Regions from separate parts of the Phycicoccus sp. genome, predicted to be linked through region 2. Evidence: predicted binding sites of a transcription regulator. Region 2 holds the regulator's gene; the other holds the start of a gene.
What was found. The regulator HrcA, encoded in region 2, represses chaperone genes, less so after heat shock. The targets are predictions, from matches to a motif close to TTNGCACTCGNNNNNNNCGAGTGCNAA.

Region 1 (14,116 bases), on a different contig from region 2:
CCTGCCGCTCGTCGCCCGGGCCTACGCCCTGAGCGCGGCGCAGGAGGAGGTGGCCCGGCAGCTGCACGCGGTGTTCTCCCCGGACACCCCCGAGGCCGACGAGCGGTCCCGCCGCGCGCTGGAGTCACGGGCCGCCGGCACGAAGGCGCTCGCGACCTGGCACGCGAGCGAGGCCATCCAGGAGTGCCGTGAGGCGTGCGGCGGGGCCGGCTACCTCGCGGCCAACCGGTTCGCCGCGCTCAAGGCCGACACGGACGTCTTCACGACCTTCGAGGGCGACAACCACGTCCTCCTCCAGCTGGTGGCCAAGGGCCTGCTCACCGACTACTCCTCGGAGTTCGAGGACCTCGACCAGCGCGGGATGGTCCGCTTCGTCGCGTCGCTCGCGGTGGAGACGCTCGTCGAGCGCACCGCCGCGCACCAGCTGTTCGAGCGGATCCGCGACGTCCTGCCCGGCGGCCGCGACGGCTGGGACCAGGAGGCCGGGCTGCTCGACCCCGACTACCAGCTGGCGATGCTGCGCTTCCGCGAGGAGCACCAGATCTCCGGGGTCGCCCGGCGGCTCAAGGCCGGGGTGGATGCCGGCCGCCCGGCCGGCGAGGTGTTCGGCGAGGTGCAGGACCACGTCATCTCGGCCGCGCGCTCGCACGTCGAGCGGCTCGTCCTCGAGGCGTTCGTCGCGCGGGTCCGGGCGTTGCCGGCGGGGCCGGACCGCGACGTGCTGACCGCGCTGTGCGACCTCCACGCCCTGACGACGATCGAGGCCGACCGTGGCTGGTTCCTCGAGCACGGCCGGCTCTCGGCGCCGCGCTCGAAGGCGATCACCCGTGAGGTGTCCGCCCTGCTGCGCCGGCTGCGGCCGGTGGCGCTCGAGCTCGTCGAGGCGTTCGGCATCCCGGCCGAGGTCCTCGGCGCCCGCGACCTCGTCGGCCCCTGACGCCACGGCGCCACCCGGGTGACCCGACTTCTTGCGAAGAACCCACCTCCTCGGGGGCTCCGGGAGGCCCGGACGGTGGGCGATTCGCAAGAAGTCGGGTGTGGGCGGGGTCGGTAGCGCCGGCGGTCGGGGCGGTCAGGTGGTGGCGGGGGCCTCGGCGACGGGCACCGGGTCGACGACGATGGCCGTCTGCTGGCCGGCCACCCGGGTGAGGACGACCGTCGCCTGCGCGCCGTCGCCGGCCCGACGGCCGATCTTCAGCTGGCGGCGCAGCTCGTCGTCGTCGAGCCGGACGCCGCGCTTCTTGACGGTGAGCCCGGTGATGCCGTGCTGGGCCAGCCAGGCCCGCAGCGTCTTGACGGTGAACGGCATCGACTCGCGCACCGCGTAGCGGCGGGCGAACGGGAGGTCGACCTCCGCCTCGGACAGGACGTACCCGAGGCCGCGGTCGACCTCGACCCCGAGCGTCGCGCCGGTCACCGCACCGAGCAGGCCCGCCTGGGTGACGGCGCGGTCCGGCTCGTAGAGCCAGGCCCCGATCGACCCCGGACCCTCGGCGACCGGCGGGTCGGGCTCGGCCATCGTCTCGTCGACCTCGACCGGGGAGCGCCCGGGCATGAGGATGCGGGCGCTGCGGCCGGGCCGGTGGGCGAGCGGTCCCCACCAGACCGCGCACTCGAGCACGTCCCCGCCGTAGCTCGTCCACTGCGCCTCGGTGCCGAGCGGGATGGCGTCGTGCGGCATCGACGGGGAGAGCTTGGCCCCGGTGGCCGGCACGGCGGTCGCCACCTGGAGGACGAACTGCCAGCTCGGGCGGATCTCGTCGAGCCGGAAGACCCGCTTGATCCGCCCGTGTCGTCCGGTCCGGCCCGGCACCCGGCGGGCCGGGTCGAGCCACACCCCGACGCGGGAGCGCAGCGGGTCGCGCGGCGCCTCGAACTCCTCGGCGTACCCCTCCCGGGCGCGGGAGTCCGGCCACGGCCGCAGGTTGGTGTCGGCGACCGCCGCCGTCACCGGGTCGATGTCGACCCCGTGCACGGTGACGCCGAGGGCGGACATCGCGACGGCGTCGCTGCCGATGCCGCACCCGAGGTCGTGGACCGTCGCGAGGCTCGCGTTGTAGTAGCGGCCGGCGTGGGTCGCGGCGACCTCGAGGCGGGAGGCCTGCTCGAGGCCGTCCGGGGTGTAGAGCATGTCGCGGGCGAACTCGCCGAACTTCGCGACGGCGCGCGACTGGAGGCGCTGCTGGGTGAGCAGGGCGGCGACGAAGTCCGGGGAGTGGCCCTCGCGGCGCAGCCGCTCCTGGAGGGCGAAGACGGCGGCCGGGTCGTACGGCGGGAGGGAGCGCAGGAGCTCCTTGCCGTCGGGCGATCCCAGCGCTCGCACGATGCCGACGTCCACGGCCGCACATCCTGCCATCCGATGGTGACCGCGACCCTGTGAGCCCCGACCCGACCCGGGCACGGACCGCCGCCGGCGGCGCGGCTGGCACTCGAGTTGACCGAGTGCTAAAGCGCGGCCTAGATTTGCCTCATTGGCACTCACCGACGGTGAGTGCCAGCGCACCCGGTTCGATCTCGACCCCCGCGACGGCGAGCCCGGCCCGGACCGCGCAGTCCCCGTCCACTTCGACTCATCCCACAGGGGAGGAGCACACCGTGTCGGTTTCCATCAAGCCGCTCGAGGACCGCATCGTCATCAAGAGCCTCGAGGCCGAGCAGACCACTGCTTCGGGTCTGGTCATCCCGGACACCGCGAAGGAGAAGCCCCAGGAGGGCGAGGTCCTCGCCGTCGGCCCGGGTCGCATCGACGACAAGGGCAACCGCGTCCCGCTCGACGTCCAGGTCGGCGACCGCGTCATCTTCAGCAAGTACGGCGGCACCGAGATCAAGCACGGCGGTGAGGAGTACCTCATCCTCTCCGCCCGTGACGTGCTCGCCGTCGTCGGCTGAGCACCACCGCTGACCCCGTGAGCGCGTCCCGGCGGCCTCGTGCCGCCGGGGCGCGTCCGGCATCCCCGTAAGACCCACGCGACGGGCCGGGCGCCACCGCGCCGCCCGTCACCCCAGCAAAGGACACCCATGGCCAAGGAACTGGAGTTCAACGACTCCGCCCGCAAGGCGCTCGAGCGGGGCGTCGACGCCCTCGCCAACGCCGTCAAGGTGACGCTCGGCCCCAAGGGCCGCAACGTCGTCATCGACAAGAAGTGGGGCGCCCCGACCATCACGAACGACGGCGTGACCATCGCCCGTGAGGTCGAGCTCGAGGACGCCTACGAGAACCTCGGCGCGCAGCTCGCCAAGGAGGTCGCGACCAAGACCAACGACATCGCCGGTGACGGGACGACGACCGCGACGGTCCTCGCCCAGGCGATGGTCAAGGAGGGCCTGCGCAACGTCGCGGCCGGCGCCGCCCCCTCGGGGCTCAAGCGCGGGATGGACCAGGCCGTCGAGGCCGTCTCCGCCCGCCTGCTCGAGACCGCCCGCGAGATCGAGTCCAAGGACGAGATCGCCCAGGTCGCCTCGCTCTCCGCCCAGGACCAGGAGATCGGCTCGATCATCGCCGACGCGTTCGACAAGGTCGGCAAGGACGGCGTCATCACCGTCGAGGAGTCCTCGACCGCCTCCACCGAGCTCGAGTTCACCGAGGGCATGCAGTTCGACAAGGGCTACATCTCCCCGTACTTCGTCTCCGACCCGGAGCGGATGGAGGCCGTCGTCGAGGACGCCTACGTCCTCATCAACCAGGGCAAGATCTCGGCCATCGCCGACGTCCTGCCGGTCCTCGAGAAGGTCGTCCAGTCGGGCAAGCCGCTCGTCATCATCGCCGAGGACGTCGACGGCGAGGCCCTCTCGACGCTCGTGGTCAACAAGATGCGCGGCACCTTCAACGTCGTCGCGGTCAAGGCGCCGGGCTTCGGCGACCGCCGCAAGGCGATGCTCCAGGACATGGCGGTCCTCACCGGCGGCCAGGTCGTCGCCGAGGAGGTCGGCCTCAAGCTCGACCAGGTCGGGCTCGAGACGCTGGGCCAGGCCCGCCGCGTCGTCGTCACCAAGGACTCGACGGTCATCATCGACGGCGCCGGTGAGTCCGCCGACGTCGAGGGCCGCGTCGCGCAGATCAAGCAGGAGATCGAGCGCACCGACTCCGACTGGGACCGTGAGAAGCTCCAGGAGCGTCTCGCCAAGCTGGCCGGCGGCGTCTGCGTCATCAAGGTCGGCGCGCACACCGAGGTCGAGCTCAAGGAGAAGAAGCACCGCATCGAGGACGCCATCTCCGCGACCCGTGCCGCGATCGAGGAGGGCATCGTCTCCGGCGGTGGCTCCGCGCTCATCCAGGCCGTGGCCGCGCTCGACGGGCTGTCCCTCGAGGGCGACGAGCTCGTCGGCGCGAACATCGTGCGCAAGGCCGCGGCCGAGCCGCTGCGCTGGATCGCCGAGAACGCCGGCCTGCAGGGCTACGTCGCCGTCGCGAAGGTCTCCGAGCTCGCCGCGGGCCAGGGCCTCAACGCCGCGACCGGCGAGTACGAGGACCTCGTCAAGGCCGGCGTCATCGACCCGGTCAAGGTGACCCGTTCGGCGCTGCGCAACGCGGCCTCGATCGCCTCGATGGTCCTGACCACCGACACCCTCGTCGTCGAGAAGAAGGAGGAGGAGCCGGCCGCCGCCGGTGGTGGCCACGGCCACGGGCACGGCCACTGAGCCTGCTCTCCTCGCACGACCCGCACGCCGCCCGGTCCCCGTCAGGGGGCCGGGCGGCGTCGTCCGTCCCACCTCACGGCGACTTCTTGCGGAAAACCCACCTCTGGGACGGCTCAGGACGCGCTCGACGGTGGGAGATTCGCAAGAAGTCGGGTGGGTCGGGTCGTAGGGTCGGGGGATGCGGCTGCTCGGTGTCCTCGGCGGGATGAGCTGGACCTCGACCGAGGCGTACTACCGGGGCCTCAACGTCGGCGTGGCGACGCGGCTCGGGGGGCTGCACTCGGCCCGCCTGCTGCTGCACTCGGTCGACTTCGCCCCGGTGGCCGAGGCGCAGCACGCCGGCGACTGGGACGACACGGCCCGTATCCTCGGTGCGGCCGCCCGCGGTCTGGCGGCCGGGGGAGCGGAGGCGCTGCTCCTCGCGACGAACACGATGCACACGGTCGCCGGCGAGGTGGAGGCAGCGGCCGGCATCCCGCTGATGCACATCGCCGACCCCACGGCCGACGCCCTGCTGGCCGGCGGGCACCGCCGGGTGGGGCTGCTCGCCACGCGGTTCACGATGGAGCAGGAGTTCTACCGCGAGCGGCTGGAGGCACGAGGCCTCGAGGTGCTCGTCCCGGACGCCGCGGACCGCGTTCTCGTCCATCGCGTCATCTACGACGAGCTCGTCCACGACGTCGTCCGGCCGGAGTCGCGCGAGTCCTACTTCGAGGTCGTCGGACGGCTGGTCGCCGACGGCGCGGACGCGGTCGTCCTCGGATGCACCGAGATCGGCCTGCTCCTGCACGACGGGGACGCCGCGGTGCCACTGCTCGACACCACGGCGCTGCACGTGGCCGCCGGCGTCGACTGGCTCTGCGCCGAGCATCCCGACTGATTGCGCCTGACCCACCTCGAGCGGCCCGACACGGGCGCCTCGAGGTGGGTTCCGGGCAATGAGTCGAGGAGGAGGGGAGCGCTCGGGCGTTCAGGAGCCCGGGGTGACGCGCAGGCTCCCGCCGCCGTCGAGGGCGACGACGTCGCCGACGCGCACCTGCCGGCCGCGACGGGTGTCGACCTCGCCGTTGACCGACACCAGGCCCCGCTCGATGACCTCGCGGGCGGTCGCGCCGTCGTCGACCAGCCCGCTCAACTTGAGCAGCTGGCCGAGCCGGATCGACTCGTCGCGGATCGGCACCTCCAGGTCGTCGCTCACGCGGCTCAGGCTACGCGGCGGGTGCCGGCCCCGGCGACGAGAAACCGCGGGCGCGTCGTGGGCTCTCGCCCCCACGACGCGACCCGCGGTCGGCGGGGGCGGCGGACCGTGGGCTCTCGCCCCCACGGTCCGCCGCCGCCCTCACCGGCCCCCCGGAGGGCCGGCGGGTTCCCGCGTGGGCGGGAACCTGTTCGTGCGGCGTCCCTCAGGACGCCAGGTGGCGCTGGCGCGCGTAGACACTCTCTCGTTCGTCCTCGGTGAGCCCGCCCCAGACCCCGTAGGGCTCCCGGACGGCGAGGGCGTGCTCCCGGCACTGCTCGATGACCGGGCAGCCCAGGCAGATCTCCTTCGCGGCGGTGGCGCGGCGGTGGCGCTTGCTGCCCCGCTCACCCTCGGGGTGGAAGAACACCTCTGGGCCGACCCGACGGCACGCGCCGTCCAGCTGCCAGTCCCACAGGTCGGCCACAGGGCCGGGAAGCCGGGTGATCTCGGCCATGTCCACCTCCACGCAACACCGCGCCGACGCTCCTCGGCGACGGCAGGTGCAACGCTATGGGCGGTTTTCCACAGGTGGGGCAAGCGTCGGGTAAGGCTTTGGTCAAGGGTTGGGGGAGAAGGACCCTCGAGCTCGTCCGATCGGTGGATGCGCCCTCGTCCGAGGGGCCGACACGGCGCCACCCACGGCGTCGGGGCAGCCTGCGGGCCGCATTCGGTGACTCCGGGCCGGGGCCGTAGAATCGGGCGATGAGCCTCGGACTCGACGAGACCAGCGCCACCACCGACCTCCCCGGTCGCGAGGACCCGCGACCCTCCGCCGACGCACCCCTGGTGCCGGCGGCCTCGGCCGAGCCGGTGCAGTCCGGCCCGTTCGCCGAGCTCGGCCTCACCTACGACGACGTGCTGCTGCAGCCGGGCGAGACCGACGTCATCCCGAGCGAGGTCGACACCACCTCGCGGCTGACCCGGGAGATCTCGCTGCGGGTCCCCCTGGTCTCGGCGGCGATGGACACCGTCACCGAGGCCCGGATGGCCATCGCGATGGCCCGGCACGGCGGCCTCGGCATCCTGCACCGCAACCTCTCGATCGAGGACCAGGCCTACCAGGTCGACCTCGTCAAGCGGACCCAGACCGGGATGATCCCCAACCCGGTGACCATCGGCCCGGACGCCACCCTCGAGGAGCTCGACGAGATCTGCGGCCGCTACCGCGTCTCCGGCCTGCCGGTCGTCGACCCGGGCGACCACCTCCTCGGCATCGTCACCAACCGCGACCTGCGCTTCACCCCGGTCGCCGAGTGGGGGCACACGCTCGTGCGTGACGTGATGACCCCGATGCCGCTCATCACCGGGCACGTGGGCATCGGCCACGCCGAGGCGACCCGCCTGCTGCGCCAGCACAAGCGCGAGCGGCTGCCGATCGTCGACGACGAGGGCCGCCTGCGCGGGCTCATCACCGTCAAGGACTTCGTGAAGTCCGAGCAGTTCCCGCACGCGAGCAAGGATTCCGCGGGCCGGCTGCTCGTCGGCGCCGCCGTCGGCTACTTCGGTGAGGCGTGGGAGCGCGCGACGACCCTCGTGGAGGCCGGGGTCGACGTGCTCGTCGTCGACACCGCGCACGGCCACGCCCGGCTGCTCCTCGAGATGGTCGAGCGGGTCAAGAAGGACCCCGCCCTGCGGCACGTGCAGGTCATCGGCGGCAACGTGGCGACGCGCGCCGGGGCTCAGGCGCTCGTCGACGCCGGGGTCGACGCCGTCAAGGTGGGGGTCGGGCCGGGCTCGATCTGCACGACCCGCGTGGTCGCGGGCGTCGGCGTCCCGCAGGTCACCGCCATCCACCAGGCCTCGCTGGCCTGCGGCCCCGCCGGCGTCCCGCTCATCGGCGACGGCGGCCTCCAGTACTCCGGCGACATCGCCAAGGCGCTCGTCGCCGGCGCCGACACCGTGATGGTCGGCTCGCTGCTCGCCGGCTGCGAGGAGAGCCCGGGCGAGCTCGTCTTCATCAACGGCAAGCAGTTCAAGGCCTACCGCGGCATGGGCTCGCTCGGGGCGATGAGCTCGCGCGGGAAGAAGTCCTACTCCAAGGACCGCTACTTCCAGGCCGACGTCACCTCCGACGACAAGATCGTCCCCGAGGGCATCGAGGGTCAGGTCGCGTACCGCGGACCGGTCGGTGCCGTCGTGCACCAGCTCGTCGGCGGCCTGCACCAGTCGATGTTCTACGTCGGCTCGCGTACCGTCCCCGAGCTCAAGGCGCGCGGACGGTTCATCCGGATCACCACGGCGGGCCTGCGCGAGTCGCACCCGCACGACATCACCGGCATCGTCGAGGCGCCGAACTACTCGTCCAAGGGCTGACCTCGCCGGGTCGACCCGCGGCCGAGGCGCACGTAGGGTCTGCCGCGTGCGTCGCGTCGTCCTCCTCCTGCCGCTGCTCGCGGCCGCCCTGCTCGGCGGTTGCGGGTCCGGTGCCGTCGAGGCGGGACCGACGCGCTCGGCAGTGGCCACCGGCCCGGTGCTCCCGGACCGCGCCCCGACCCCGTCCCCGCGGCCGACGCCCACGGCGGGTGACCTCGTGAGCCCGGTGGCCGAGCCGCCGCCCGCCGCGGGTGGCGCCCCGGCGCCCGGGACCGGCACCGGCGGGCTGACGAGCATCGCCGGCAGCACGCGGAACCAGATCGTCTGGGCCCCCCTCTCGAACCCGTCGGCGGTGCGCTCGGAGGGGTCGGTGTCCCGGTTCAAGGCGTGGTCCACCTCGAAGGTGCTCGTCGTCGCGGCGTACCTCGACACGGTCGTCGGCGGCGACCCCGCGAGGATCCCGAGCGGCGACCGCAGCCTCATCGCCGCCGCCCTGACCCGCAGCGACGGTGACGCGGTCGTCGCGATCCGCGACCGGATCCCCGGCAGCCCCGGTGCGGCCATCACCGCGGTGCTCCGCTCGATCGGCGACACCACGACGAGCGCGCCGGACCGGTCGCAGGGCGCGATGTCCTGGAGTCCGCGCGAGCAGGTGCGGTTCATGGCCGCGCTGGCCGCCGGGAAGGTCGTCAGCCCCGCCGCCAGCGCGTGGCTGCTCGGGCAGATGCACCCGATCCCGCAGCACCGGTGGGGGCTGGGGACGATCGGCGCGAGCTCGTTCAAGGGCGGCTGGCTGACACCGGACTCCGAGACCCGGCAGATGGGGATCGTCGGCGGCTACGCGGTCGCCATCATCACCGTGGGGGAGGGCCCGGCCGTCGTGCAGACCGACGGCGACTCGGCCCACGTGCAGCAGATGAACCGGCTCGCCGCGCTCCTCGCCACCCGGCTCGGCTGACCGGGACGAGCCGCCTCGGGTGCTCCGGGATCGGCGGGCGTACGGGGTCGGCGGGCGGACGAGGTCAGCCGGCGGTGAGGGCGTCGCGCCACGAGGTGGCGAGCATCCCGCCCTCGGCCGAGCGGTCGACCGACTCCGCCGCGACGAGTGCGTGGACGATCGCCCTGGTGACGCACCCGGCGGCCGCGTCGTGCAGCTCGAGGAGGTCGAACGGTCCGGGGGACGGGCCGGCGCCGGTGGCCAGGGAGAAGACCACGTCGCCGTCGAAGGCGGTGTGCACCGGGCTGAGCGCCCGCGCCATGCCGTCGTGGGCCACGGTCGCGAGCCGCCGGCAGCCGGCCTTGGTGAGGCTCGCGTCGGTGGCGACGACGGCGAGGGTCGTGGCCCGGCCGGCGCGCAGGGCCTCGGCCTCGGCGAGCCGAGCGGCCCGCCAGTGGTCCGCGGCACCGGGGGCGGGGTGGGGCAGTTCGTCGAACTCACCGGGCAGGCCCCAGGCGGCGCCGAGCAGCGAGCCGTCGGCGGCCACCGGTGACCCGACGGCGTTGACGACGACGAGGGCCCCGACGACCGTCCCCGAGCCGAGGACCGCCGACGCGGTGCCGACCCCGCCGCGCAGCCCGCCGGCGCTGGCCCCGGTCCCGGCGCCGACCGCGCCGACGACGACCGGGCCGCCGGCCGCCACCGCGTACGCCGACGCGCCGTCGGCGGGGCCGGGATGGTGGCGCCACGTCCCAGCGCGTCCGAGGTCGAACAGGATCGCGGCGGGCACGATCGGGACCCGTTCGTCGGCGCCCGGTCCGACCGGCCAGCCCGCTCCGGCGGCCCACGCGGCGTCCGCGACCCCGTCGGCGGTCCCCAGCCCGAAGGCACTGCCGCCCGAGAGGACGACGGCGTCGACCGCGTCGACGGCGTTCGCCGGGTCGAGCAGGTCGGTCTCGCGGGTGCCCGGCCCGCCGCCGCGCACGTCCACGCCGCCGACCGTTCCCGGTGGCGGCACGACGACGGTGACCCCGGTCAGCCAGCCCGGCTCGTCACGGGTGGTCTGGCCGACGAGCACGCCGTCGACGTCGGTGATCGCGTTGTGGGTCCCGGGTCGCACGCCCCCCAGCATGGCCGATGCCGGCCCCGCGGGGGCCACGCTGGTGCGTGGGCCGCGGGACCGGCATCGGGTGCGGTCGAGGTGGGGTGCCTCAGTGCAGCATCGCCGGCGGGGCCACCTCGTCGAGGTCGGCGCCGTCGTCGAGGAGGTGCGACTCCTCGTGCTTGCGCGGCAGGAAGGCCGCCGAGACGAGCGTCAGGGTGACGAAGCCGGCCGCGAACCAGAAGGTGTGCGCGTAGGCCCCGGCCGCGAGGTCGGCGACCTTCGCCCCGAGGGCCGCGACGGCGGCCTGCGGGTCGGACCCGGCCTGCGACAGGAACTGGCCGACGAGCGGCAGCTGCGCGACGAGACCCTGGGCCGCCTCCGGGCCCTTGGTCTGGACCGCCTCGAAGTACTGCCCGGCCTGCCCGACGAGCGGACGGTCCTTGAACGCGTTGGTGAGGATGACCGAGAAGGTCGCGACACCGACCGAGCTGGCGATCTGCTGGGTGATGTTGAGCAGCGTCGTGCCGCGGGCGACCTCGTGGTGGGTCAGCGTCTTGAGCGCCGAGGTCATGATCGGCATCATCGTGCCGCCCATGCCGAGACCCATGACGAAGAGGATCGGGATGAGGTAGCCCCAGTGCGAGGAGTCGGCCTCGATCTGGGTCAGCGCGAACATCCCGCCGGTGATGAGGAGCAGCCCGAACGGCACGATCCGGCCGACCGGGAAGCGGTCGACGAGGGCGCCGGCGACCGGCATCGTCAGCATCGCGCCGAGACCCTGGGGGGCCATCAGCCAGCCGGCCGACAGCGGGGTCTCGCCCTGCACCTGCTGGAGGAACTGCGGGATGAGCAGCAGGCCGCCGAAGAACGACGCGGCGAAGATGAACATCGTGATGATGGCGACCGTGAGGTTGCGGTTGCGGAACAGCCGGAAGTCGAGCAGCGGGTGCGCCGGCCGGAAGCTGTACGCGACGAACGCGACGATGAGCGCGAGGCCGACGAGGCCGGGCAGGAGCACCTTGGTGTGCCCGATGCCGCCCTCGCCCGGGATGGACGACACGCCGTAGAGGAAGAGCGCGAGGCCGGGGCTCATCATGAGCACGCCCCGCCAGTCCAGGGTCTCGGACGGGTGCGGGCGGTCGGCGGCGAGCGCGAACCAGGCGTAGCCGAGGGCGACGATGCCGATCGGCAGGTTGATGAGGAAGATCCAGTGCCAGCTGTAGTGGTCGATGAGCCAGCCGCCGAGGATCGGGCCGAAGATCGGGCCGAGCAGCATCGGGATGCCGAGGACGGCCATGAGCCGGCCCATCCGCTTCGGGCCCGCCGCGCGGGTCATGATCGTCATGCCGAGCGGCATGAGCATGCCGCCGCCGAGGCCCTGGAGGACCCGGAAGCCGACGAGCATCTCGATGCTCGTGGACGTGGCGCAGAGGACCGAGCCGGCGGTGAAGAGGCCGACGGCGAGCATGTACAGGCGCTTGGTGCCGAACCGGTCGGCGGCCCACCCGGTGAGCGGGATGACCGTGGCCAGCGCGAGCGTGTAGCCGGTGACGGTCCACGCGACGGTCGAGTAGTCGAGCGGGACGCCGTCCTTGGCGAAGTCGACCTGGAGGGTGCGCAGGGCGACGTTGACGACGGTGATGTCGAGGATGGACATGATCGCCCCGAGGACGACGACGCCGGCGATCTTGAGGACGGCGGCGTCGATCTTCTCGGGGTACTCCGGGGGTGCCGCGGGGGCGGGTGCTGCTGCTGACACGTGGGCTCCATGTCGGGTGGTCTGGGCGGGGGTCCGCGCCGGTGGGTCCGGCACGTCGCGGGCCCGGGCGAGCGGGGTGGCGACGGTGCCGGGAGAAGTCTGCCGGAGGGGTCCGACAGCCCGGAAACGTTTTTCGGTTCCCGCCTCTTCCAGGGCGCGCGGAGGTCGGCCGAACGGACGACCCGGGCGTCGGTAGGCTGCGCGGGTGACCGAGATCGAGATCGGCCGTGGAAAGCGCGGTCGCCGCGCCTACTCCTTCGACGACATCGCCATCGTGCCCTCGCGGCGCACGCGCGACCCGCAGGAGGTGTCGACCGGCTGGCAGATCGACGCCTACCACTTCGACTTGCCGGTCATCGCGGCCCCGATGGACTCCGTGATGTCGCCGGAGTCCGCCATCGCCTTCGGGCAGCACGGGGGGCTGCCGGTCCTCGACCTCGAGGGCCTGTGGACCCGCTACGACGACCCCGCCCCGCTGCTCGCCGAGATCGCCACGCTCGACCCCGCGCTCGCGACGCAACGGATGCAGGAGATCTACCGCGCCGAGATCCAGCCCGAGCTCGTCACCGAGCGTCTGCGCGAGATCCGGGCGGCCGGCGTCACGGTCGCCGGCGCCCTGACCCCGCAGCGCACCCAGCAGCTGTGGAAGACCGTCGTCGACGCCGGCGTCGACCTCTTCGTCATCCGCGGCACGACGGTCTCGGCCGAGCACGTCTCCGGCCGGGCCGAGCCCCTCAACCTCAAGCGGTTCATCTACGAGCTCGACGTGCCGGTCATCGTCGGCGGTGCGGCGTCGTACTCCGCTGCGCTGCACCTGATGCGCACCGGCGCCGCCGGGGTCCTCGTCGGGTTCGGCGGCGGGGCCGCGCACACGACGCGGGTGACCCTCGGCATCCACGCCCCGATGGCCTCCGCGATCGCCGACGTCGCCGCCGCCCGGCGCGACTACCTCGACGAGTCCGGTGGCCGCTACGTCCACGTCATCGCCGACGGCGGCGTCGGCACGAGCGGCGACGTCGTCAAGGCGATCGCCTGTGGCGCCGACGCCGTGATGCTCGGCGCGGCCCTCGCCCGGGCCACCGACGCCCCGGGCCGCGGCTACCACTGGGGCCAGGAGGCGCACCACCCCGAGCTGCCGCGCGGGCACCGGGTCGAGGTCGGCGCGGTCGCGCCGCTCGAGGAGGTGCTGTTCGGGCCGAGCAAGGTGGCCGACGGCACGACGAACCTCGTCGGGGCGCTGCGCCGCGCGATGGCCACCTCGGGCTACCTCGACCTCAAGGAGTTCCAGCGCGTCGAGGTCGTCGTCGCGCCGTACCAGCGCAGCTGACGCCCGTCCGTCGGATCCACCCGCCCCCGGCCGTCGCTGCCGCCGGCGTCCCCACCCCGAGCGCGCGCGTATCGGGTGACCCGATATCGCCACGCTTCCCCCGGGAACGGTTCTCGGGTGAGGCGCAGTGTCATCGGGTCACCCGATACCCGTGGGAGCGCGTGACGCGGCGGCCGGCGGTGGTTACCCTCGGGTAATGCCCGACGTCATCGCCGACCCGGAGACCGACCCCCGCGCCACGTACGCCGTCGACCCGGCGCGGGTGCGCGCCCTGACCGCCCGGGTCGTCGCCTCGGGCGAGCCGCTGACGACGCACACCCCGATGACCGGCGCGCCGCTCGCGACCCTCCCGACCGCCACGGCCGCCGACGTCGCGGTCGCTGTCGACCGGGCCCGGGCCGCCCAGCGCCGGTGGGCGGCGGTACCGGTCGCGGAGCGCACCCGCCGCCTCCTCGCCCTCCACGACCTCGTCCTCACCCGTCAGTCCGAGCTGCTCGACCTCGTCCAGCTCGAGTCCGGGAAGGCCCGCAGCCACGCGTTCGAGGAGGTCGCCGACGTCGCGATCGTCGCCCGGTACTACGCGCGCCGGGGACCCGCTCACCTCGCCGACGAGCCGCACCTCGGGGTCTTCCCGGTCCTCACGCGTTCCACCGAGCACCACCGGCCCAAGGGCGTCGTCGGCATCGTCTCGCCGTGGAACTACCCCCTGAGCCTCGCGGTGACCGACGCCCTGCCGGCGCTCGTCGCGGGCAACGCGGTCGTCCTGCGCCCGGACCCGCGGGGCTCGCTGCCCGCCC
Region 2 (14,116 bases):
CGAGGACGGCGTCCCACTTGCCGCGTGCCTTCTCGCCGCGCTCTCCCCGCCACTGGACGATGCTGCGGGCCGCCTGCCACGGCACGACCTCGTCGACCCCGCACTCGGTCGCCGCCTCGACCGCCTGGTCGTCGCGGTCGCCCTTGGCGAGCGCCTGGACGAGGACGAACCGCGGAGACGGCTCGGGCTCGTGCCGCACGGTGTCCACGCGCAGGTCGAGGACGTCGCGACCGACCTCGACCACCTCGCCCTCGACCGAGCGGCCGAGCCCGTCGGCGAGGACGAGCCGCTCCCCGACCCGGGTGCGGCGCACCGCGACCGCGTGCCGGCCCTCGGCGCCGTCCAGGCGCACGAGCGCCCCCGGCCGGGTGCCGGCCAGCGAGCCCTCGGGCACGAGGTGGACGGGCAGGGTCATCGTGCCGGGAGGTCAGCGGGCCTTGAAGGCGTCGCGGAGCTTGCCGAACAGGCCACCCTCCGCCGGATTGGCCACCCGCCCCTGCGGGCGCTCCTCGCCGCGGGCCACCGCGAGCCGGCGGAGCAGCTCCTCCTGCTCGTCGTCGAGCCGGGTCGGCGTCTGCACGGCGGTGTGCACGACGACGTCGCCGCGCCCGCCACCGCGCAGGTGGGTGACGCCGAGGCCGCGCAGCGTGATGGTGTCGCCGGACTGCGTACCGCGGCGCACGTCGAGCTCCTGCGGCCCGTCGAAGGTGTCGAGCGAGAGGGAGGCGCCGAGCGCGGCCGCCGTCATCGGCAGCTCGATGCTGGCGTGGAGGTCGTCGCCACGGCGCTGGAAGACCGGGTGCCGGCGCACGGCCACCTCGACGTAGAGGTCACCGGCCGGGCCTGCGCCCGGGCCGACCTCGCCCTCACCGGCCAGCTGGATGCGGGTGCCGGTGTCGACGCCCGCCGGGACCTTGAGGGTGAGGGTGCGGCGGGTCCGGACCCGGCCGTCGCCGCTGCACTCGTAGCAGGGGTCGGTGATGATCTGGCCGAAGCCCTGGCAGGTCATGCACGGACGGGTGGTCATCACCTGGCCGAGGAAGCTGCGCTGCACCTGACGGATCTCGCCGCGGCCCTCGCAGACGTCGCAGGTGCGCGCGCCGGTCCCGGGCTGGCGGCCGTCGCCGTGGCAGGTCGAGCAGGCCACCGCGGTGTCGATGGTCAGCTCCTTCTCGCCACCGAACACGGCGTCCCCGAGGTCGATGTCGAGCCGAACCAGCGCGTCCTGGCCGCGGGTGGTCCGCGAGCGCGGGCCGGCGGCGGCGCCCGGCCCGGCCCCGCCGAAGAACGCGTCCATGATGTCGCTGAAGGAGAAGCCCTGCCCGAAGCTCGCCGCGCCGTTCGAGTACGGGTCGGCCCCCATGTCGTACTGCCGGCGCTTGTCGGCGTCGGAGAGCACGTCGTAGGCCTGCGAGACCTTCTTGAACTGCTCCTCGGCCTCCGGCCCCGGGTTGACGTCCGGGTGCAGCCGGCGGGCGGCCCGCCGGTAGGCGCGCTTGATGTCCTCGGGGCTCGCGTCGCGGGCGACGCCGAGGTCGGCGTAGTAGTCGTTCACGGGTGGGGGGTCCTCCGTGGTCGTGGGTGGCGGGTCGCTCGCGTCAGTCCGCGAGGATCCGGGAGACGTACGTGGCGACGGCGCGCACCGCGGCCATCGTCGACGGGTAGTCCATGCGGGTCGGGCCGACGACCCCGAGGCCGGCGACGAGGTCGGCGCCGGAGCCGTAGCCGGTCGTCACCATCGAGGTGGACTGCAGCCCGGCGTAGGGGTTCTCGTGCCCGATGCGCACCGCGAGGGTGCCGCCCTGCTCGGCGACGGTGCCGAGCAGCTTGAGGAGGACGACGTGCTCCTCCAGCGACTCGAGCACCGGGCCGATGCTCGAGGTGAAGTCCGCGCCGGCCCGTGCGAGGTTGGCCGTGCCGGCGAGGACGACCCGCTCCTCCCGCTCCTCGACGAGGGAGTCCTGGAGCGAGGAGACGACGGCGCGCACGACGTCGCGGTCCTCCGGGTCGAACCGCTCGGGCACCGAGGACAGCTCGGCGCCGGCGTCGGCGAGCGTGCGCCCGGTGGTCGCCGTGTTCAGCTCGGTGCGCAGGGCCGCGAGGGTGCGCTCACCGTCGTCGGTGCCCAGGTCGGCACCGACGTCGATGACCCGCTGCTCGACCCGCCCGGTCGTCGTGATGAGGACGACGAGCAGCCGCGAGCCGCCGATCGGCACCAGCTCGACGTGCCGGACCGAGGAGCGCGACAGCGACGGGTACTGGACGACGGCGACCTGGCGGGTCAGCGACGCGAGGAGGCGCACCGTGCGGTCGACGACGTCGTCGAGGTCGACGGCGCCCTCGAGGAAGTGCGCGATGGCCCGCTGCTCGGCGCCGGTCATCGGCTTGATCTGGGAGAGCCGGTCGACGAACAGCCGGTAGCCGGCGTCGGTCGGCACCCGCCCGGCGCTCGTGTGCGGGGCCGCGATGAGCCCCTCCTCCTCGAGCGCGGCCATGTCGTTGCGGACGGTCGCGGCCGAGACCCCGAGGTGGTGGCGCTCGAGCAGCGCCTTGGAGCCGACCGGCTCGGACGTGTGGACGTAGTCCTGGACGATGGCGCGCAGCACGCGCAGCCGCCGGTCCTCGCTCATCGGGTGCACCTCCGCTGCGCTCGTCGGATCGGGCGGGCGGCGGGGTTGGCACTCTCGCCGTCCGAGTGCCAATCCTACGTCGACTCCGGGCGCGGCGCGAAAGCCGGGAGCACGGACCGCGTGCCGCTCCCCGCCCGCGATGCCTCCCCCGGCTAGCCTCGCCGCCGTGGTGGACAGGTACGGCTCCGACGTGCTCTCCGGCGACTGGCGGCGTCCCGCGCGCGGCCGGTCGGTCGAGCTGCCCGCCGAGCCCGGCACGGTCGTCGAGGACGTCGAGACCGGCTGGTGCGGGGCGGTCGTCCGCGTCGAGAAGGCCGGTGGCCTCCACGTCGTGCACCTCGAGGACCGGCGCGGCCGGGTCAAGGGCTTCCGGCTCGGCCCGGGCTTCCTCGTCGACGGCTCGCCGGTCACCCTCGTCCCGCCGCGGGACGCGGAGTCGCGCCGGCTGGAGACCGCCCGGGCGGCCGGGTCGCGGACGGCGAGCGGGTCGGTGGCGGTCCGCGGGCAGCGCGCCCGGGTCGCCGCGGGCTCGCGGATCTTCGTCGAGGGCAAGCACGACGCCGAGCTCGTCGAGAAGGTGTGGGGTGACGACCTGCGGGTCGAGGGCGTCGTCGTCGAGATGCTCGACGGCGTCGACGACCTCGCCGGGGCCATCCGTGACTTCGCGCCCGGCCCCGGGCGACGGATGGGCGTGCTCGTCGACCACCTCGTCCCCGGCACCAAGGAGTGGCGGGTCGTCGAGGAGGCGCGAGCCCTGCGCCCGTGGTCCGAGCACGTGCTCGTCGTCGGGCACCCCTATGTCGACGTGTGGCAGTCCGTGCGCCCCGGGCGGCTCGGGATGGACGCCTGGCCGGTGGTCCCGCGGGGCACCTCGTGGAAGCACGGCATCGCCGCCCACCTCGGCTGGCCGCACGAGACCCAGGCCGACATGGCGCGGGCGTGGCGGCGCATCCTCGCGTCGGTGGGTTCGTGGACCGACCTCGAGCCCGAGCTGCTCGGACGGGTCGAGGAGCTCATCGACTTCGTGACCGCCCCGGCCTAGCGACTTCCGCCGACCTCGCGCGCCGCGGCGACGGCGACCGCGAGCCAGTCCCGCAGGACGGCCTCGTCCGCCAGGACCTCGAGGGAGACCTCGACCCAGCCCCGGCTCGCGCGGCCGGCCATCCGCATCGGCTCGGCCCCCGGCCGGGCGACGAGCTCGGGGAAGCGGTCCGGACCGGTGCGCACGAGCAGCCCCCGCGGGCTGAGCGAACAGGCGAGCGCGCCCTCGACCATGAAGCCGACGCCGCCGAACATCCGCTTCTCCTCGGCGGGCGGGAGCACCGCACGCACCCGGTCGACGAGCTCCATGGGGCCCAGTCTGGCCGCGCGCGGCCGGCTCGCCTAGGGGTCGGCCCTGAACCGACCCCGAAGCCGTCCCCGACATGCCCCCGGAACCCCGTGCGTCCGCCCCGCGTCGGGTGTTCGATGGGACCAGACCCACTCCAAGGAGGAGAGATGAGCGAGAACACCCCTCGCGACGACGCCCCGCAGGGCACCCCCGAGCCCCCGCCCGCCCCCGAGGCCCCGGCCGTGTCCGAGCAGGCCCCGCCACCGCCGCCGGGCGCCCAGTACGCGGCTCCCGAGCAGCAGTACGCGGCACCGCAGTACCAGCAGTCGCAGTACCAGCAGCCCCAGTACCAGCAGCCCTACCCCGCCCCGGCCGCGCCGACCCCGATCTCCCCGCAGGAGGAGAAGCAGTGGGCGATGCTCAGCCACGTCATCGGCGCGGTGGCGATGGTCGTCACCTCCGGCGTGCTCGGCTTCGTCGGCAGCCTGATCATCTACCTGCTGTACAAGGACCGCGGGCCGTTCGTCCGGGCGCACTCGGCGAACTCGCTGAACATCCAGATCACGACCGCCATCGGCGTCGTCATCTCGTTCGTGCTCATGCTCGTGCTCGTCGGCTTCGTGACGATCTTCGTCGTCGGCATCTGGGCGCTGGTCATGCACATCATCGGTGCGGTCAAGGCCAACAACGGCGAGTGGTGGGACCCGCCGCTGGTCCCGAAGTTCGTCCGCTGACCCGACGCGTGCGCCGGCTGCCGGTCCGTCAGGACCCGAGCAGCCGGCGCACGACCGTGTCGGCGAGCAGGCGGCCCCGCAGGGTGAGCACGGCCCGACGGTCGCGGACCGCCGCCGCACCCTCGAGCAGGCCGTCGGCGACCAACCCGGCGACGGCCGTGCGGCCCACGTCGTCGAGACGCGCGAGGTCCAGCCCCTCGCGCAGCCGCACCCCGAGGAGCACCTCCTCGTCCCGGCGCTGCTCGGCCGTCAGCACCTCCCGGCCGGCCGCCGGGGACTCCCCCGCCGCGAGCCGCGCCGCGTACACCCGCGGGTGCTTGACGTTCCACCAGCGCACCCCGCCGACGTGCCCGTGGGCGCCGGGCCCGACGCCCCACCACGCGTCGCCGCGCCAGTACCCCTCGTTGTGGCGGCAGCGGTCGGCCGGGGTCCGGGCCCAGTTGCTCACCTCGTACCAGTCGTAGCCGGCCGCCGCGAGGAGCGCGTCCGCGAGCTCGTACTTGTCGGCCTCGTCGTCGCCGGTCGGCGCGGGCAGCTCGCCGCGGGCGACCTGCCGCGCCATCCGGGTGCCCTCCTCGACGACGAGCGCGTAGGCCGAGACGTGGTCGGGCTCGAGGGCGAGCGCGGTCTCCAGGCTCGTGCGCCAGTCGTCGAGGGACTCCCCCGGCGTGCCGTAGATGAGGTCCAGGCTCGTCGCGAGGCCGGCGTCCCGGGCCGCCGCCACCGCCAGCCCGACGCGTGCCGGGTCGTGGGTGCGGTCGAGGGTGGCGAGCACGTGCGGGACCGCGCTCTGCATCCCGATGCTCACCCGGGTGAAGCCGCCGGCCGCGAGCTCGGCGAGCCCGGCGGGGGTCACCGAGTCGGGGTTGGCCTCGGTGGTCACCTCGGCGTCGTCGGCGAGTCCGAAGCGCTCGCGGACGCCGTCGAGCATCCGCACGAGGTCCGCCGGTGGGAGCAGCGTCGGGGTGCCACCGCCGACGAAGACCGTGGCGACCGGGGGCGCGGCGTCGCCGACGACCCGCGCCGCGAGGTCGAGCTCGGCCAGGGCGGTGTCCGCGAAGTCGGCCGTCGAGGCGCCCGGGCCGAGCTCGGTCAGCGTGTACGTGTTGAAGTCGCAGTACCCGCACCGCACCGAGCAGAACGGCACGTGGAGGTAGACGCCGAGCCGGCCCTCGGCGAGCCGGCCCTCGGCGAGCCGGTCCAGGGCGCCGGGCGGCAGCTCGCCGGAGGGCGGCGCGGGGTCGCCGTCGGGCAGTCGGGGCACCCCACCAGTCTCGCCGACGTCGTCCACCGGCCGCTCCCCCGCCCCCGGCCGGTCATCGGTCGCCTCCTACGATGACCGGATGCCGGAGCGCTGGATCGACCTCGACGGGCTCGCCAACATGCGCGACCTCGGCGGCCTGCCGACCCGTGACGGCGGCCGTGTCGTGCCGCGCCGGCTCATCCGCTCGGACAACCTCCAGGACCTCACCGAGGCCGACGTCGACCGCCTCGTCCGCGACCTCGGCGTCACCGACGTCGTCGACCTGCGCACCGAGACCGAGCTGCACCTCGAGGGCGACGGGCCGCTGCGCCGGGTCGAGAGCCTCACCCACCACCACCACTCGTTGCTGCCGCCGCGCCCGGCGGAGTCGGCCGACGACGTGGCCGCCCGGGCCCTCGCCCTGCCGCCCCCGGACCGTGTCGTCCGCGACGCCGACTTCTGGTCGACCCACTACCTCGGCTACCTCGCCAAGCGACCCGACTCCGTGTCCGCGGCGCTGCGGGCCGTGGCCGACGCGCGTGGCGCCGCGGTCGTGCACTGCGCCGCGGGCAAGGACCGCACCGGCACGGTCGTCGCGATGGCCCTCGACGTCGCCGGCGTCCCGCGCGAGGAGATCGTCGCCGACTACGTGCTGTCCGCCGAGCGCATCGAGCAGATCATCGAGCGCATCGCGCGCACCGACTCCCAGGGCCCGGCGCTCCGGGGCCAGGCGGTCGCCGACCAGACGCCGCGGGCGGAGACGATGACGACCATCCTCGAGGCCGTCGACGACGGCTGGGGTGGCGCGCCGGGCTGGCTGGGCGACCACGGCTGGAGCGCCGACGACGTCGAGCGCCTGCGGCTGCGGCTCACCCGTCCTTGACGGATGGCGTTCAGCGAGAGGGTCGTTCGCTCACGTAGATGGTGATCGTGCCCTCGACGACCACCGTGCCGTCGGTGCGCACGGCGCGCACCGACACGGGCACGTCCCCCGCGGCGCCGACCGCCCAGTCGGCCGAGGTCGTGTCGGCGGTGCACAGCAGGTCGGTGGTCGACTTCGCGAGGTAGCGGACCTCCATGCCCTTGGGGATCCACCGGTGGGTCGGCGGCGTCGTCGCCTCGGCGAGCAGGCCCATCGCCGCCTCGAGCCCGTTGCACACGGCGATGGCGTGCACCGTGCCGAGGTGGTTCTGCACGCCCCACCGCTTCGCGACGGTCAGGGCGGCGTGGTGCGGCCCCATCTCGCGCACCCGCGGGCGCACGGTGCGGAAGTACGGCGCCCTGAGGGCGAAGAGCGCCGAGAAGGCCTCCTTGCCGAGGGGGCGGGCGGCGAGACGGCGGTAGAGCGCAGCGGTGTCGGGCACGCCCCGGATGTTACCCGCCGGTAGCGACCGGCGCCGGTTAGCGTGAGGCAGGTGACCTCCCCGCTCCCCGGGCAGCCCGGGTTCGTCGTCCCCGCCCCGCAGGACCGGCCGCGGTTCGAGCGTCGCGCCGTCCGCGTCCTGCTCCAGGACGAGGACGAGCGGCTGCTGCTCATCCTCGACTCCGACCTCGGCCTCGACCCGGTCGCCCACTGGTGGTCGACCCCGGGCGGCGGCGTGGACCCGGGCGAGGCGGACGTGGAGGCGGCCGTCCGCGAGCTCGCCGAGGAGACCGGCCTCGTCGTCGCGGCGGGCGACGTCGACGGACCGCTGCTCGAGCGGATGGTCCTGCACGGCTTCAGCGACAAGGTCGTCGACCAGACCGAGGTGTTCTTCCGGGTACGGGTCCCCGCGTTCGAGGTCGACACCACCGGGCACACCGAGGAGGAGCGGCTCACCGTGGCCGACATCCGCTGGTGGGGCCTCGACGCCCTCGAGGCCACCGGCGACGAGGTGTGGCCGGCCGACCTGCGGGCCCTCGTCGAGCTGGCCGACGACCCCAGCCGGTGGGCCGACGCGCCGGTGCGGGCGCCCGGGGTCGACGAGTCGAGCCTGCCGGTCGACCCCCTCATCTGAGGGGGTACGCGGCCGCGCATCTGCGGGTACCGGTCCGACGGCCACCGACCGACGATGGACGTGACCCGTCGCCCGACGGGCGCCGACCGACCCCACGAGGCCGCGATGCCCGAGGTCCGCCTGTGCGGCACGACGACCGTGGTCACCCCCACGGGCGGGCTGACCGGCGATGCCCTCGGCGGCCCCCGGGCGCGCCGGCTGCTCGGCCGCCTGGCGCTCGTCGACGGCGCGCCGGTGCGCGAGCACGACCTCGTCGCCGACCTCGGGCCGATGGAGCGTCTCCGCGCCGACGCCGCCGCCCTCGCCGAGGCCCTCGACGAACCGGGTCTCGTCGTCGCCGACGAGTCGGGCTGGCGGCTGGCACCGGGCTGGGCCGTCGTCGACCACGTGGTCGCCCGGCGGCTGCTGGACCGGGCGGCCCGCACCGGACCGAGCACGACGCTCGCCCTCACCCTGCGGGCGCTGCGCTCGTTCGGCGGTGCGCTGCTCGCCAGCGAGGGGCAGGCGCCCTGGGCGGTCCGCGCCCGCGAGGCGCACGAGGCGGCCCTGCGCGACGCGCTCGTGCGCGCCGCCGCCGCGGCCACCGCCCTGCACGACCACGAGCTGGCGAACGACCTCCTCGCCCGCGTGCCGGGTGCGGGCGCGGTGGTCGCCGCCGCCCATCCCGCGCGCCCCGGGACGGGTGGCTCCGGCGGGGGCGACGGCGGGCTGCGGCTCCGCTCCACGATTCCCCTGACGCCGGCCGCACCCTCCCGCACACTGGTCCCGTGGCGGACGAGCAGGGTGCGCAGCGGTCGGACGTGGTCCGCGTGGTCGTCGTCGACGACCACCGCACCTTCACCGACCTCCTCGCCCGCGCGATAGACGCCGAGCCGGACCTCGTGTGCGTCGGGGCCGCGCACACCGTCGAGGACGGCCTCGCGCTCGTCGAGGCCGAGCGACCGGACGCGGTCGTCATGGACGTCAAGATCGGCAACGGGGACGGCCTGCACGCGACCGCCTCGCTCACCGCGCGGCTCCCGCAGGTGCGGGTGGTCGTCCTCACCGCGTTCGCCACCGAACCGCTGCTGCAGCGCGCCGTGGACGCCGGCGCCCGCGCCCTGCTCCCCAAGGACGGCTCGCTGGAGGACCTCCTCGGCGCGCTGCGCAGCGAGCAGGACGGGGACGGGTTCCACGTGCACCCCTCGCTGCTGCGCCGGCTGCTCGACGGGCGGCGCGACCGCTCAGCCGCGGTGTCGCTCACCGCGCGCGAGCGGCAGGTCCTCCAGCTGCTCGCCGAGGGGACGGACACGGCCGGCATCGCCCGGCGGCTGGGCATCTCCCGGCACACCTGTCGCGGCTACGTGTCCACCATCCTCGGCAAGCTCGGCGCGCACTCGCAGCTGGAGGCCGTCGCGCTGGCGACCCGCCGGGGCCTGCTCGATGGCCGCGACTGACCCGCCACCCCCGGTCCGCACCGGCGTGGTCGGCACGGCGGTCCGGCGCTTCGTCGCGCTGAGCGCGGTGGCGCTCGTCGTCCTCGGCGTCGGCGCGGTCGTGGTCACCTCGCGGATCGCCGAGGAGTCCGCGCTGCACGAGGCACGGCTGCGCGGCTCGACCATCGCCAACGCCGTCGCGGCCCCGCTCGTCGACTCGGCGGTCCGGGCCGGGGACCCCGACGCCCTCGGCCACGTCGACGAGGTCCTGCGGGCGCGGATGGCCGACGCGTCCCTCGCCCACGTCAAGCTGTGGACGAGCGACGAACGGGTGCTGTGGAGCGACGAGGAGGGCATCACCGGGCGGCACTTCGACCTCGGCCCCGACGAGCTCGCCCTGTTCGGCACCCGCGACGTCGTGGCCGACCTGTCCGACCTCGAGAAGGAGGAGAACGTCCAGGAGCGGCCCGAGGGCGAGCTCCTCGAGGTGTACGCCGGCACCTTCGACGCCGATGGGGCGCCCCTCGTCGTCGAGGCCTACCTCTCGACCGCGGAGATGCGCTCGAACCAGTGGGGCATCCTCGGCCAGCTGCTCCCGGTGACCCTGGGCGTCCTCCTGCTCTACATGCTCGTCATGGTGCCGCTCGCCGTCGGGCTGGCTCGACGGGTCGAGCGCGGCGAGCAGCACCGCGCCCGGCTGCTGCGCCACTCCCTGCGCGCCACGGACCGCGAGCGGCTGCGCATCGCCCGGGACCTCCACGACGGCGTCGTCCAGGACCTGGCCGGGCTGCGCTACGCGATGCCGGTCGTCGCCGCGCACCTGCCCGACACCCCCGAGGCCGCCCCGGCCCGGGCCACGGTCGGCGAGGCGAGCACCATCCTCGCGCGCGACGTCGAGGCCCTGCGGTCGCTGCTCGTCGACATCCACCCCCCGACGCTGTCCGGGCGGGGACTGCACGACGCGGCCGAGGACCTCGCCGAGCGGGCCCGGAGGGCCGGCACGGCGGTGACGGTGGAGGTCCCGACGGACGCGACGTGGAGCACCGACGTCGCCCGGGTCGCCTACCGGGTCCTCCAGGAGGGGCTGCGCAACGTGCTGGCCCACGCCGAGGCACCGACGGCCCGGGTGGCCGTCCGGCACGAGGACGACACCGTGCACGTCACGGTCGAGGACGACGGCCGCGGGATGGTCGAGGGGCGACCGGCCGAGGAGGGCCACGTCGGGCTCACACTCCTGCGCGACCACCTCGCCGACCTCGGGGGCCACCTCGAGGTCGGCGACCGCGACGGGGGCGGGACCCGGCTGTCGGCCCGCATCCCGGCCACCTGGCCCACCGACGTCGTCCCCGGTGAGTCCTAGGCGCGGCGCGAGCGGGCGGCGACGGCGCGGAACCGCCCGAGCACCAGCACGACCAGGCCGAGCAGCGTGAGCACGCCGCAGCCGGCGAAGACACCGGCGTAGCCGAGGGCGCTTGTGCCGCCGACCGCGATGACCGGCCCGGCGACGATGGCGCCGACCCGGGTGGTGTTCATGAAGAGCGAGCTGGCCAGGCCCGGGCGGCCGAGGACGTCCTGGAAGAGCGTGAGCCCCACGCCGGACATCGTCGCGATGAACACCGCGTTCGGCAGCTGCCCGACGACGAGCACCACCGGCGAGGCGGCGAGAGTGACCAGCGCGTAGTAGAGCAGGCCGGCGAGGCAGCCGACCGCCACCACGCGACGCGGGCCGAACCGGGTCGTCACCCGACCGAGGACGACGAGGATCGGGATCTCGAGAGCCGCGCAGGTGCCGAGCGCCACACCGCTCCACTCGAGGTCGAGCCCGAGCTCACCGGTGACGAGCAGGGGCAGCGCCGAGACGGCGGCCTGCAGCGCGGCGCCGAGCGCGACGAACGTCGCGAGGAGGACGAGGACGTCCGGGCGGCGCAGCGCCACCGCCATCCGGTCCCCGGCCGGTGGGGTCCGGCGCGCGTGCGGCGAGGTTGCGTGCGCGTGCATCATCACCCGGGTCAGGCCCAGCCCGAGCACGCCGAGCCCCGCGACCACCCAGAGCACCGACCGGTGCCCGAGGACGCCCATGAGGAACGCCGCGAACGGCGGCCCACCGACCCACGCGAACGAGAACACCGCCCGGGTGCGCATGATCTGCCGCACCCCTGCCCCGGTGTACCGCTGGTGGGCGAAGATCAGCCCGATGGCGATGCCGGCCGGGCCGCCGAGCGCGACGAGCGCGAGCACCGCCATCGGCAGGGTCGTGGCGAGGGCCAGCGCGGTCGTCAGGGCGATCGTGAAGCCGCCGCACCAGAGCAGCGGCCGCAGGTAGTCGCCCGAGCGGTCGGCCCGGGTCGGCACGACGAGCGTGGACACGAAGCCGCTGACGTTGTAGGCGGCGAGCGCGAACCCGACCTCGGTCGCCGACGCCCCGTAGAGCGAGACGAGGATGATGCCGATCGCCGGGTTGAGGAAGGCGAACTGGGTCCCCCACAGGAGGGCCGCGGTGGGGACGAGCAGGGCGCGACGGTGGCCGGCGAGGAAGCCCGACCCGGCGGTCGCGGTCACTTCTTCGTGGCCTGCGCGCCCGCTCCGTCGGAGGTCAGCGCCGCGATGAAGGCCTCGGGCGGCACCTCGACCGACCCGATGTTCTTCATCCGCTTCTTGCCGGCCTTCTGCTTCTCGAGCAGCTTGCGCTTGCGGCTGATGTCGCCGCCGTAGCACTTGGCGAGGACGTCCTTGCGGATGGCGCGGATGTTCTCGCGGGCGATGACCCGGGCACCGACGGCCGCCTGGATCGGCACCTCGAACTGCTGGCGCGGGATGAGCTCCTTGAGCTTGCCGGCCATCATCAGGCCGTACCCGTACGCCTTGTCCTTGTGGACGATCGCCGAGAACGCGTCGACGGTCTCGCCCTGGAGGAGGATGTCGACCTTGACGAGGTCGGCCACCTGGTCGCCGTCGGGCTCGTAGTCGAGGCTCGCGTAGCCGCGGGTGCGCGACTTCAGCTGGTCGAAGAAGTCGAAGACGACCTCGGCGAGCGGCAGCGTGTAACGCATCTCGACGCGGTCCTCCGACAAATAGTCCATCCCCAGGAGCGTGCCGCGCTTGCCCTGGCAGAGCTCCATGATCGCGCCGATGAACTCGCTCGGCGCGAGGATCGTGGTGCGCACCTTGGGCTCGCGGACCTCGGCGATCTTGCCGCCGGGGAACTCGCTGGGGTTGGTCACGGTGACCCGCGTGCCGTCGTCCATCGTCACGTCGTAGACGACGTTGGGCTGGGTCGAGATGAGCTCGAGGTCGAACTCGCGCTCGAGCCGCTCGCGGACGATCTCGAGGTGCAGCAGGCCGAGGAAGCCGCAGCGGAAGCCGAAGCCGAGCGCGACCGAGGTCTCCGGCTCGTAGACGAGCGCGGCGTCGTTGAGCTTGAGCTTGTCGAGGGCGTCGCGCAGGTCCGGGTAGTCGGAGCCGTCGAGCGGGAAGAGGCCGGAGAACACCATCGGCTTGGGGTCGCGGTAGCCGCCGAGCGCGTCGGTCGCCGGCTTGGCCGCGTTGGTCACCGTGTCGCCGACCTTGGACTGGCGCACGTCCTTCACGCCGGTGATGAGGTAGCCGACCTCGCCGACGCCGAGTCCCTTGCCGGGCAACGGTTCCGGGCTGATGACGCCGATCTCGAGCAGCTCGTGGTGCGCCTTGGTCGACATCATGACGATGCGCTCGCGCGGGTTGAGGTTGCCGTCGACGACCCGGACGTAGGTGACGACGCCGCGGTAGGTGTCGTAGACCGAGTCGAAGATCATGGCGCGCGCCGGGGCGTCGGCGTCGCCGGTCGGGTGCGGGACCTGGGCGACGATGGCGTCGAGCAGCGGCTCGACACCGACGCCGGTCTTGCCGGAGACCTGGAAGCAGTCCTCGGGCTCGCAGCCGATGAGCCCGGCGAGCTCCTCGGCGTACTTCTCCGGCTGGGCGGCCGGCAGGTCGATCTTGTTGAGCACCGGGATGATCGTGAGGTCGTTCTCCATCGCGAGGTAGAGGTTCGCGAGGGTCTGGGCCTCGATGCCCTGGGCCGCATCGACGAGGAGGACCGCGCCCTCGCACGCCGCGAGGCTGCGGGAGACCTCGTAGGTGAAGTCGACGTGGCCCGGGGTGTCGATCATGTTGAGCACGTGGCTCGCGCCGTCGACCTCCCACGGCATCCGGACGGCCTGGGACTTGATCGTGATGCCGCGCTCGCGCTCGATGTCCATCCGGTCGAGGTACTGCGCGCGCATCGCGCGGTCGTCGACCACCCCGGTGATCTGGAGTATCCGGTCGGCGAGGGTCGACTTGCCGTGGTCGATGTGGGCGATGATGCAGAAGTTGCGGATCGCCTCCGGCGGCGTCGCGTGCGGCTGCAGCACGGTGCGGGCGCGGGGTGACACGGGTGCGCGGTTCCTTGCGGTCGGTGGTGGTCAGGGCACTGCGGACCAGTCTCCCACGCCGGCGGCGCTCCCCCGAACCCGATCGGCCGGTGCCGGGCCGGCGCTCAGGCCGCGTCGCCCCCGCGCAGGATGGACGACATCTTCTTGCCCCGCGCCACCTCGTCGACGAGGAGGTCGATCCACCGGATCTTCTGCATCAGCGGGTCCTCGATCTCCTGGACCTTGTAGCCGCAGATCGTGCCTTTGATGAGCGCGGCGTTCGGCGTCATCGCCGGGGCGTCGGCGAAGAAGGTCTCGAGGTCGACCTCGTCGGCGACCGCGCGCTCGAGCCCTGCCTCGTCGTAGCCGGTGAGCC

Region 1: groES (co-chaperone GroES) is a predicted target of HrcA. The motif match lies at 2,423-2,449, and genes of this name have one in related genera.

What each region holds. Positions count from the first base shown of each region.
Region 1 covers NZ_DAOLAC010000001.1:131,543-145,658, forward strand. The annotation lists gene PKA89_RS00630 (acyl-CoA dehydrogenase) at 1-937, shown strand, start outside; gene PKA89_RS00635 (class I SAM-dependent methyltransferase) at 1,073-2,338, opposite strand; gene groES (co-chaperone GroES) at 2,596-2,889, shown strand; gene groL (chaperonin GroEL) at 3,019-4,638, shown strand; gene PKA89_RS00650 (aspartate/glutamate racemase family protein) at 4,817-5,518, shown strand; gene PKA89_RS00655 (RNA-binding S4 domain-containing protein) at 5,609-5,836, opposite strand; gene PKA89_RS00660 (WhiB family transcriptional regulator) at 6,042-6,332, opposite strand; gene guaB (IMP dehydrogenase) at 6,581-8,191, shown strand; gene PKA89_RS00670 (serine hydrolase) at 8,238-9,149, shown strand; gene PKA89_RS00675 (P1 family peptidase) at 9,214-10,248, opposite strand; gene PKA89_RS00680 (DHA2 family efflux MFS transporter permease subunit) at 10,340-11,992, opposite strand; gene PKA89_RS00685 (GuaB3 family IMP dehydrogenase-related protein) at 12,198-13,319, shown strand; gene PKA89_RS00690 (succinic semialdehyde dehydrogenase) at 13,516-14,116, shown strand, end outside.
Region 2 covers NZ_DAOLAC010000041.1:317-14,432, reverse strand. The annotation lists gene PKA89_RS17875 (16S rRNA (uracil(1498)-N(3))-methyltransferase) at 1-415, opposite strand, end outside; gene dnaJ (molecular chaperone DnaJ) at 428-1,555, opposite strand; gene hrcA (heat-inducible transcriptional repressor HrcA) at 1,599-2,630, opposite strand; gene PKA89_RS17860 (DUF3097 domain-containing protein) at 2,797-3,672, shown strand; gene PKA89_RS17855 (TfoX/Sxy family protein) at 3,669-3,980, opposite strand; gene PKA89_RS17850 (DUF4870 domain-containing protein) at 4,128-4,694, shown strand; gene hemW (radical SAM family heme chaperone HemW) at 4,723-5,958, opposite strand; gene PKA89_RS17840 (tyrosine-protein phosphatase) at 6,038-6,820, shown strand; gene PKA89_RS17835 (hotdog fold domain-containing protein) at 6,831-7,301, opposite strand; gene PKA89_RS17830 (NUDIX domain-containing protein) at 7,353-7,934, shown strand; gene PKA89_RS17825 (hypothetical protein) at 8,040-8,798, shown strand; gene PKA89_RS17820 (response regulator transcription factor) at 8,744-9,370, shown strand; gene PKA89_RS17815 (ATP-binding protein) at 9,357-10,709, shown strand; gene PKA89_RS17810 (MFS transporter) at 10,706-11,908, opposite strand; gene lepA (translation elongation factor 4) at 11,905-13,761, opposite strand; gene PKA89_RS17800 (DUF2200 domain-containing protein) at 13,866-14,116, opposite strand, start outside.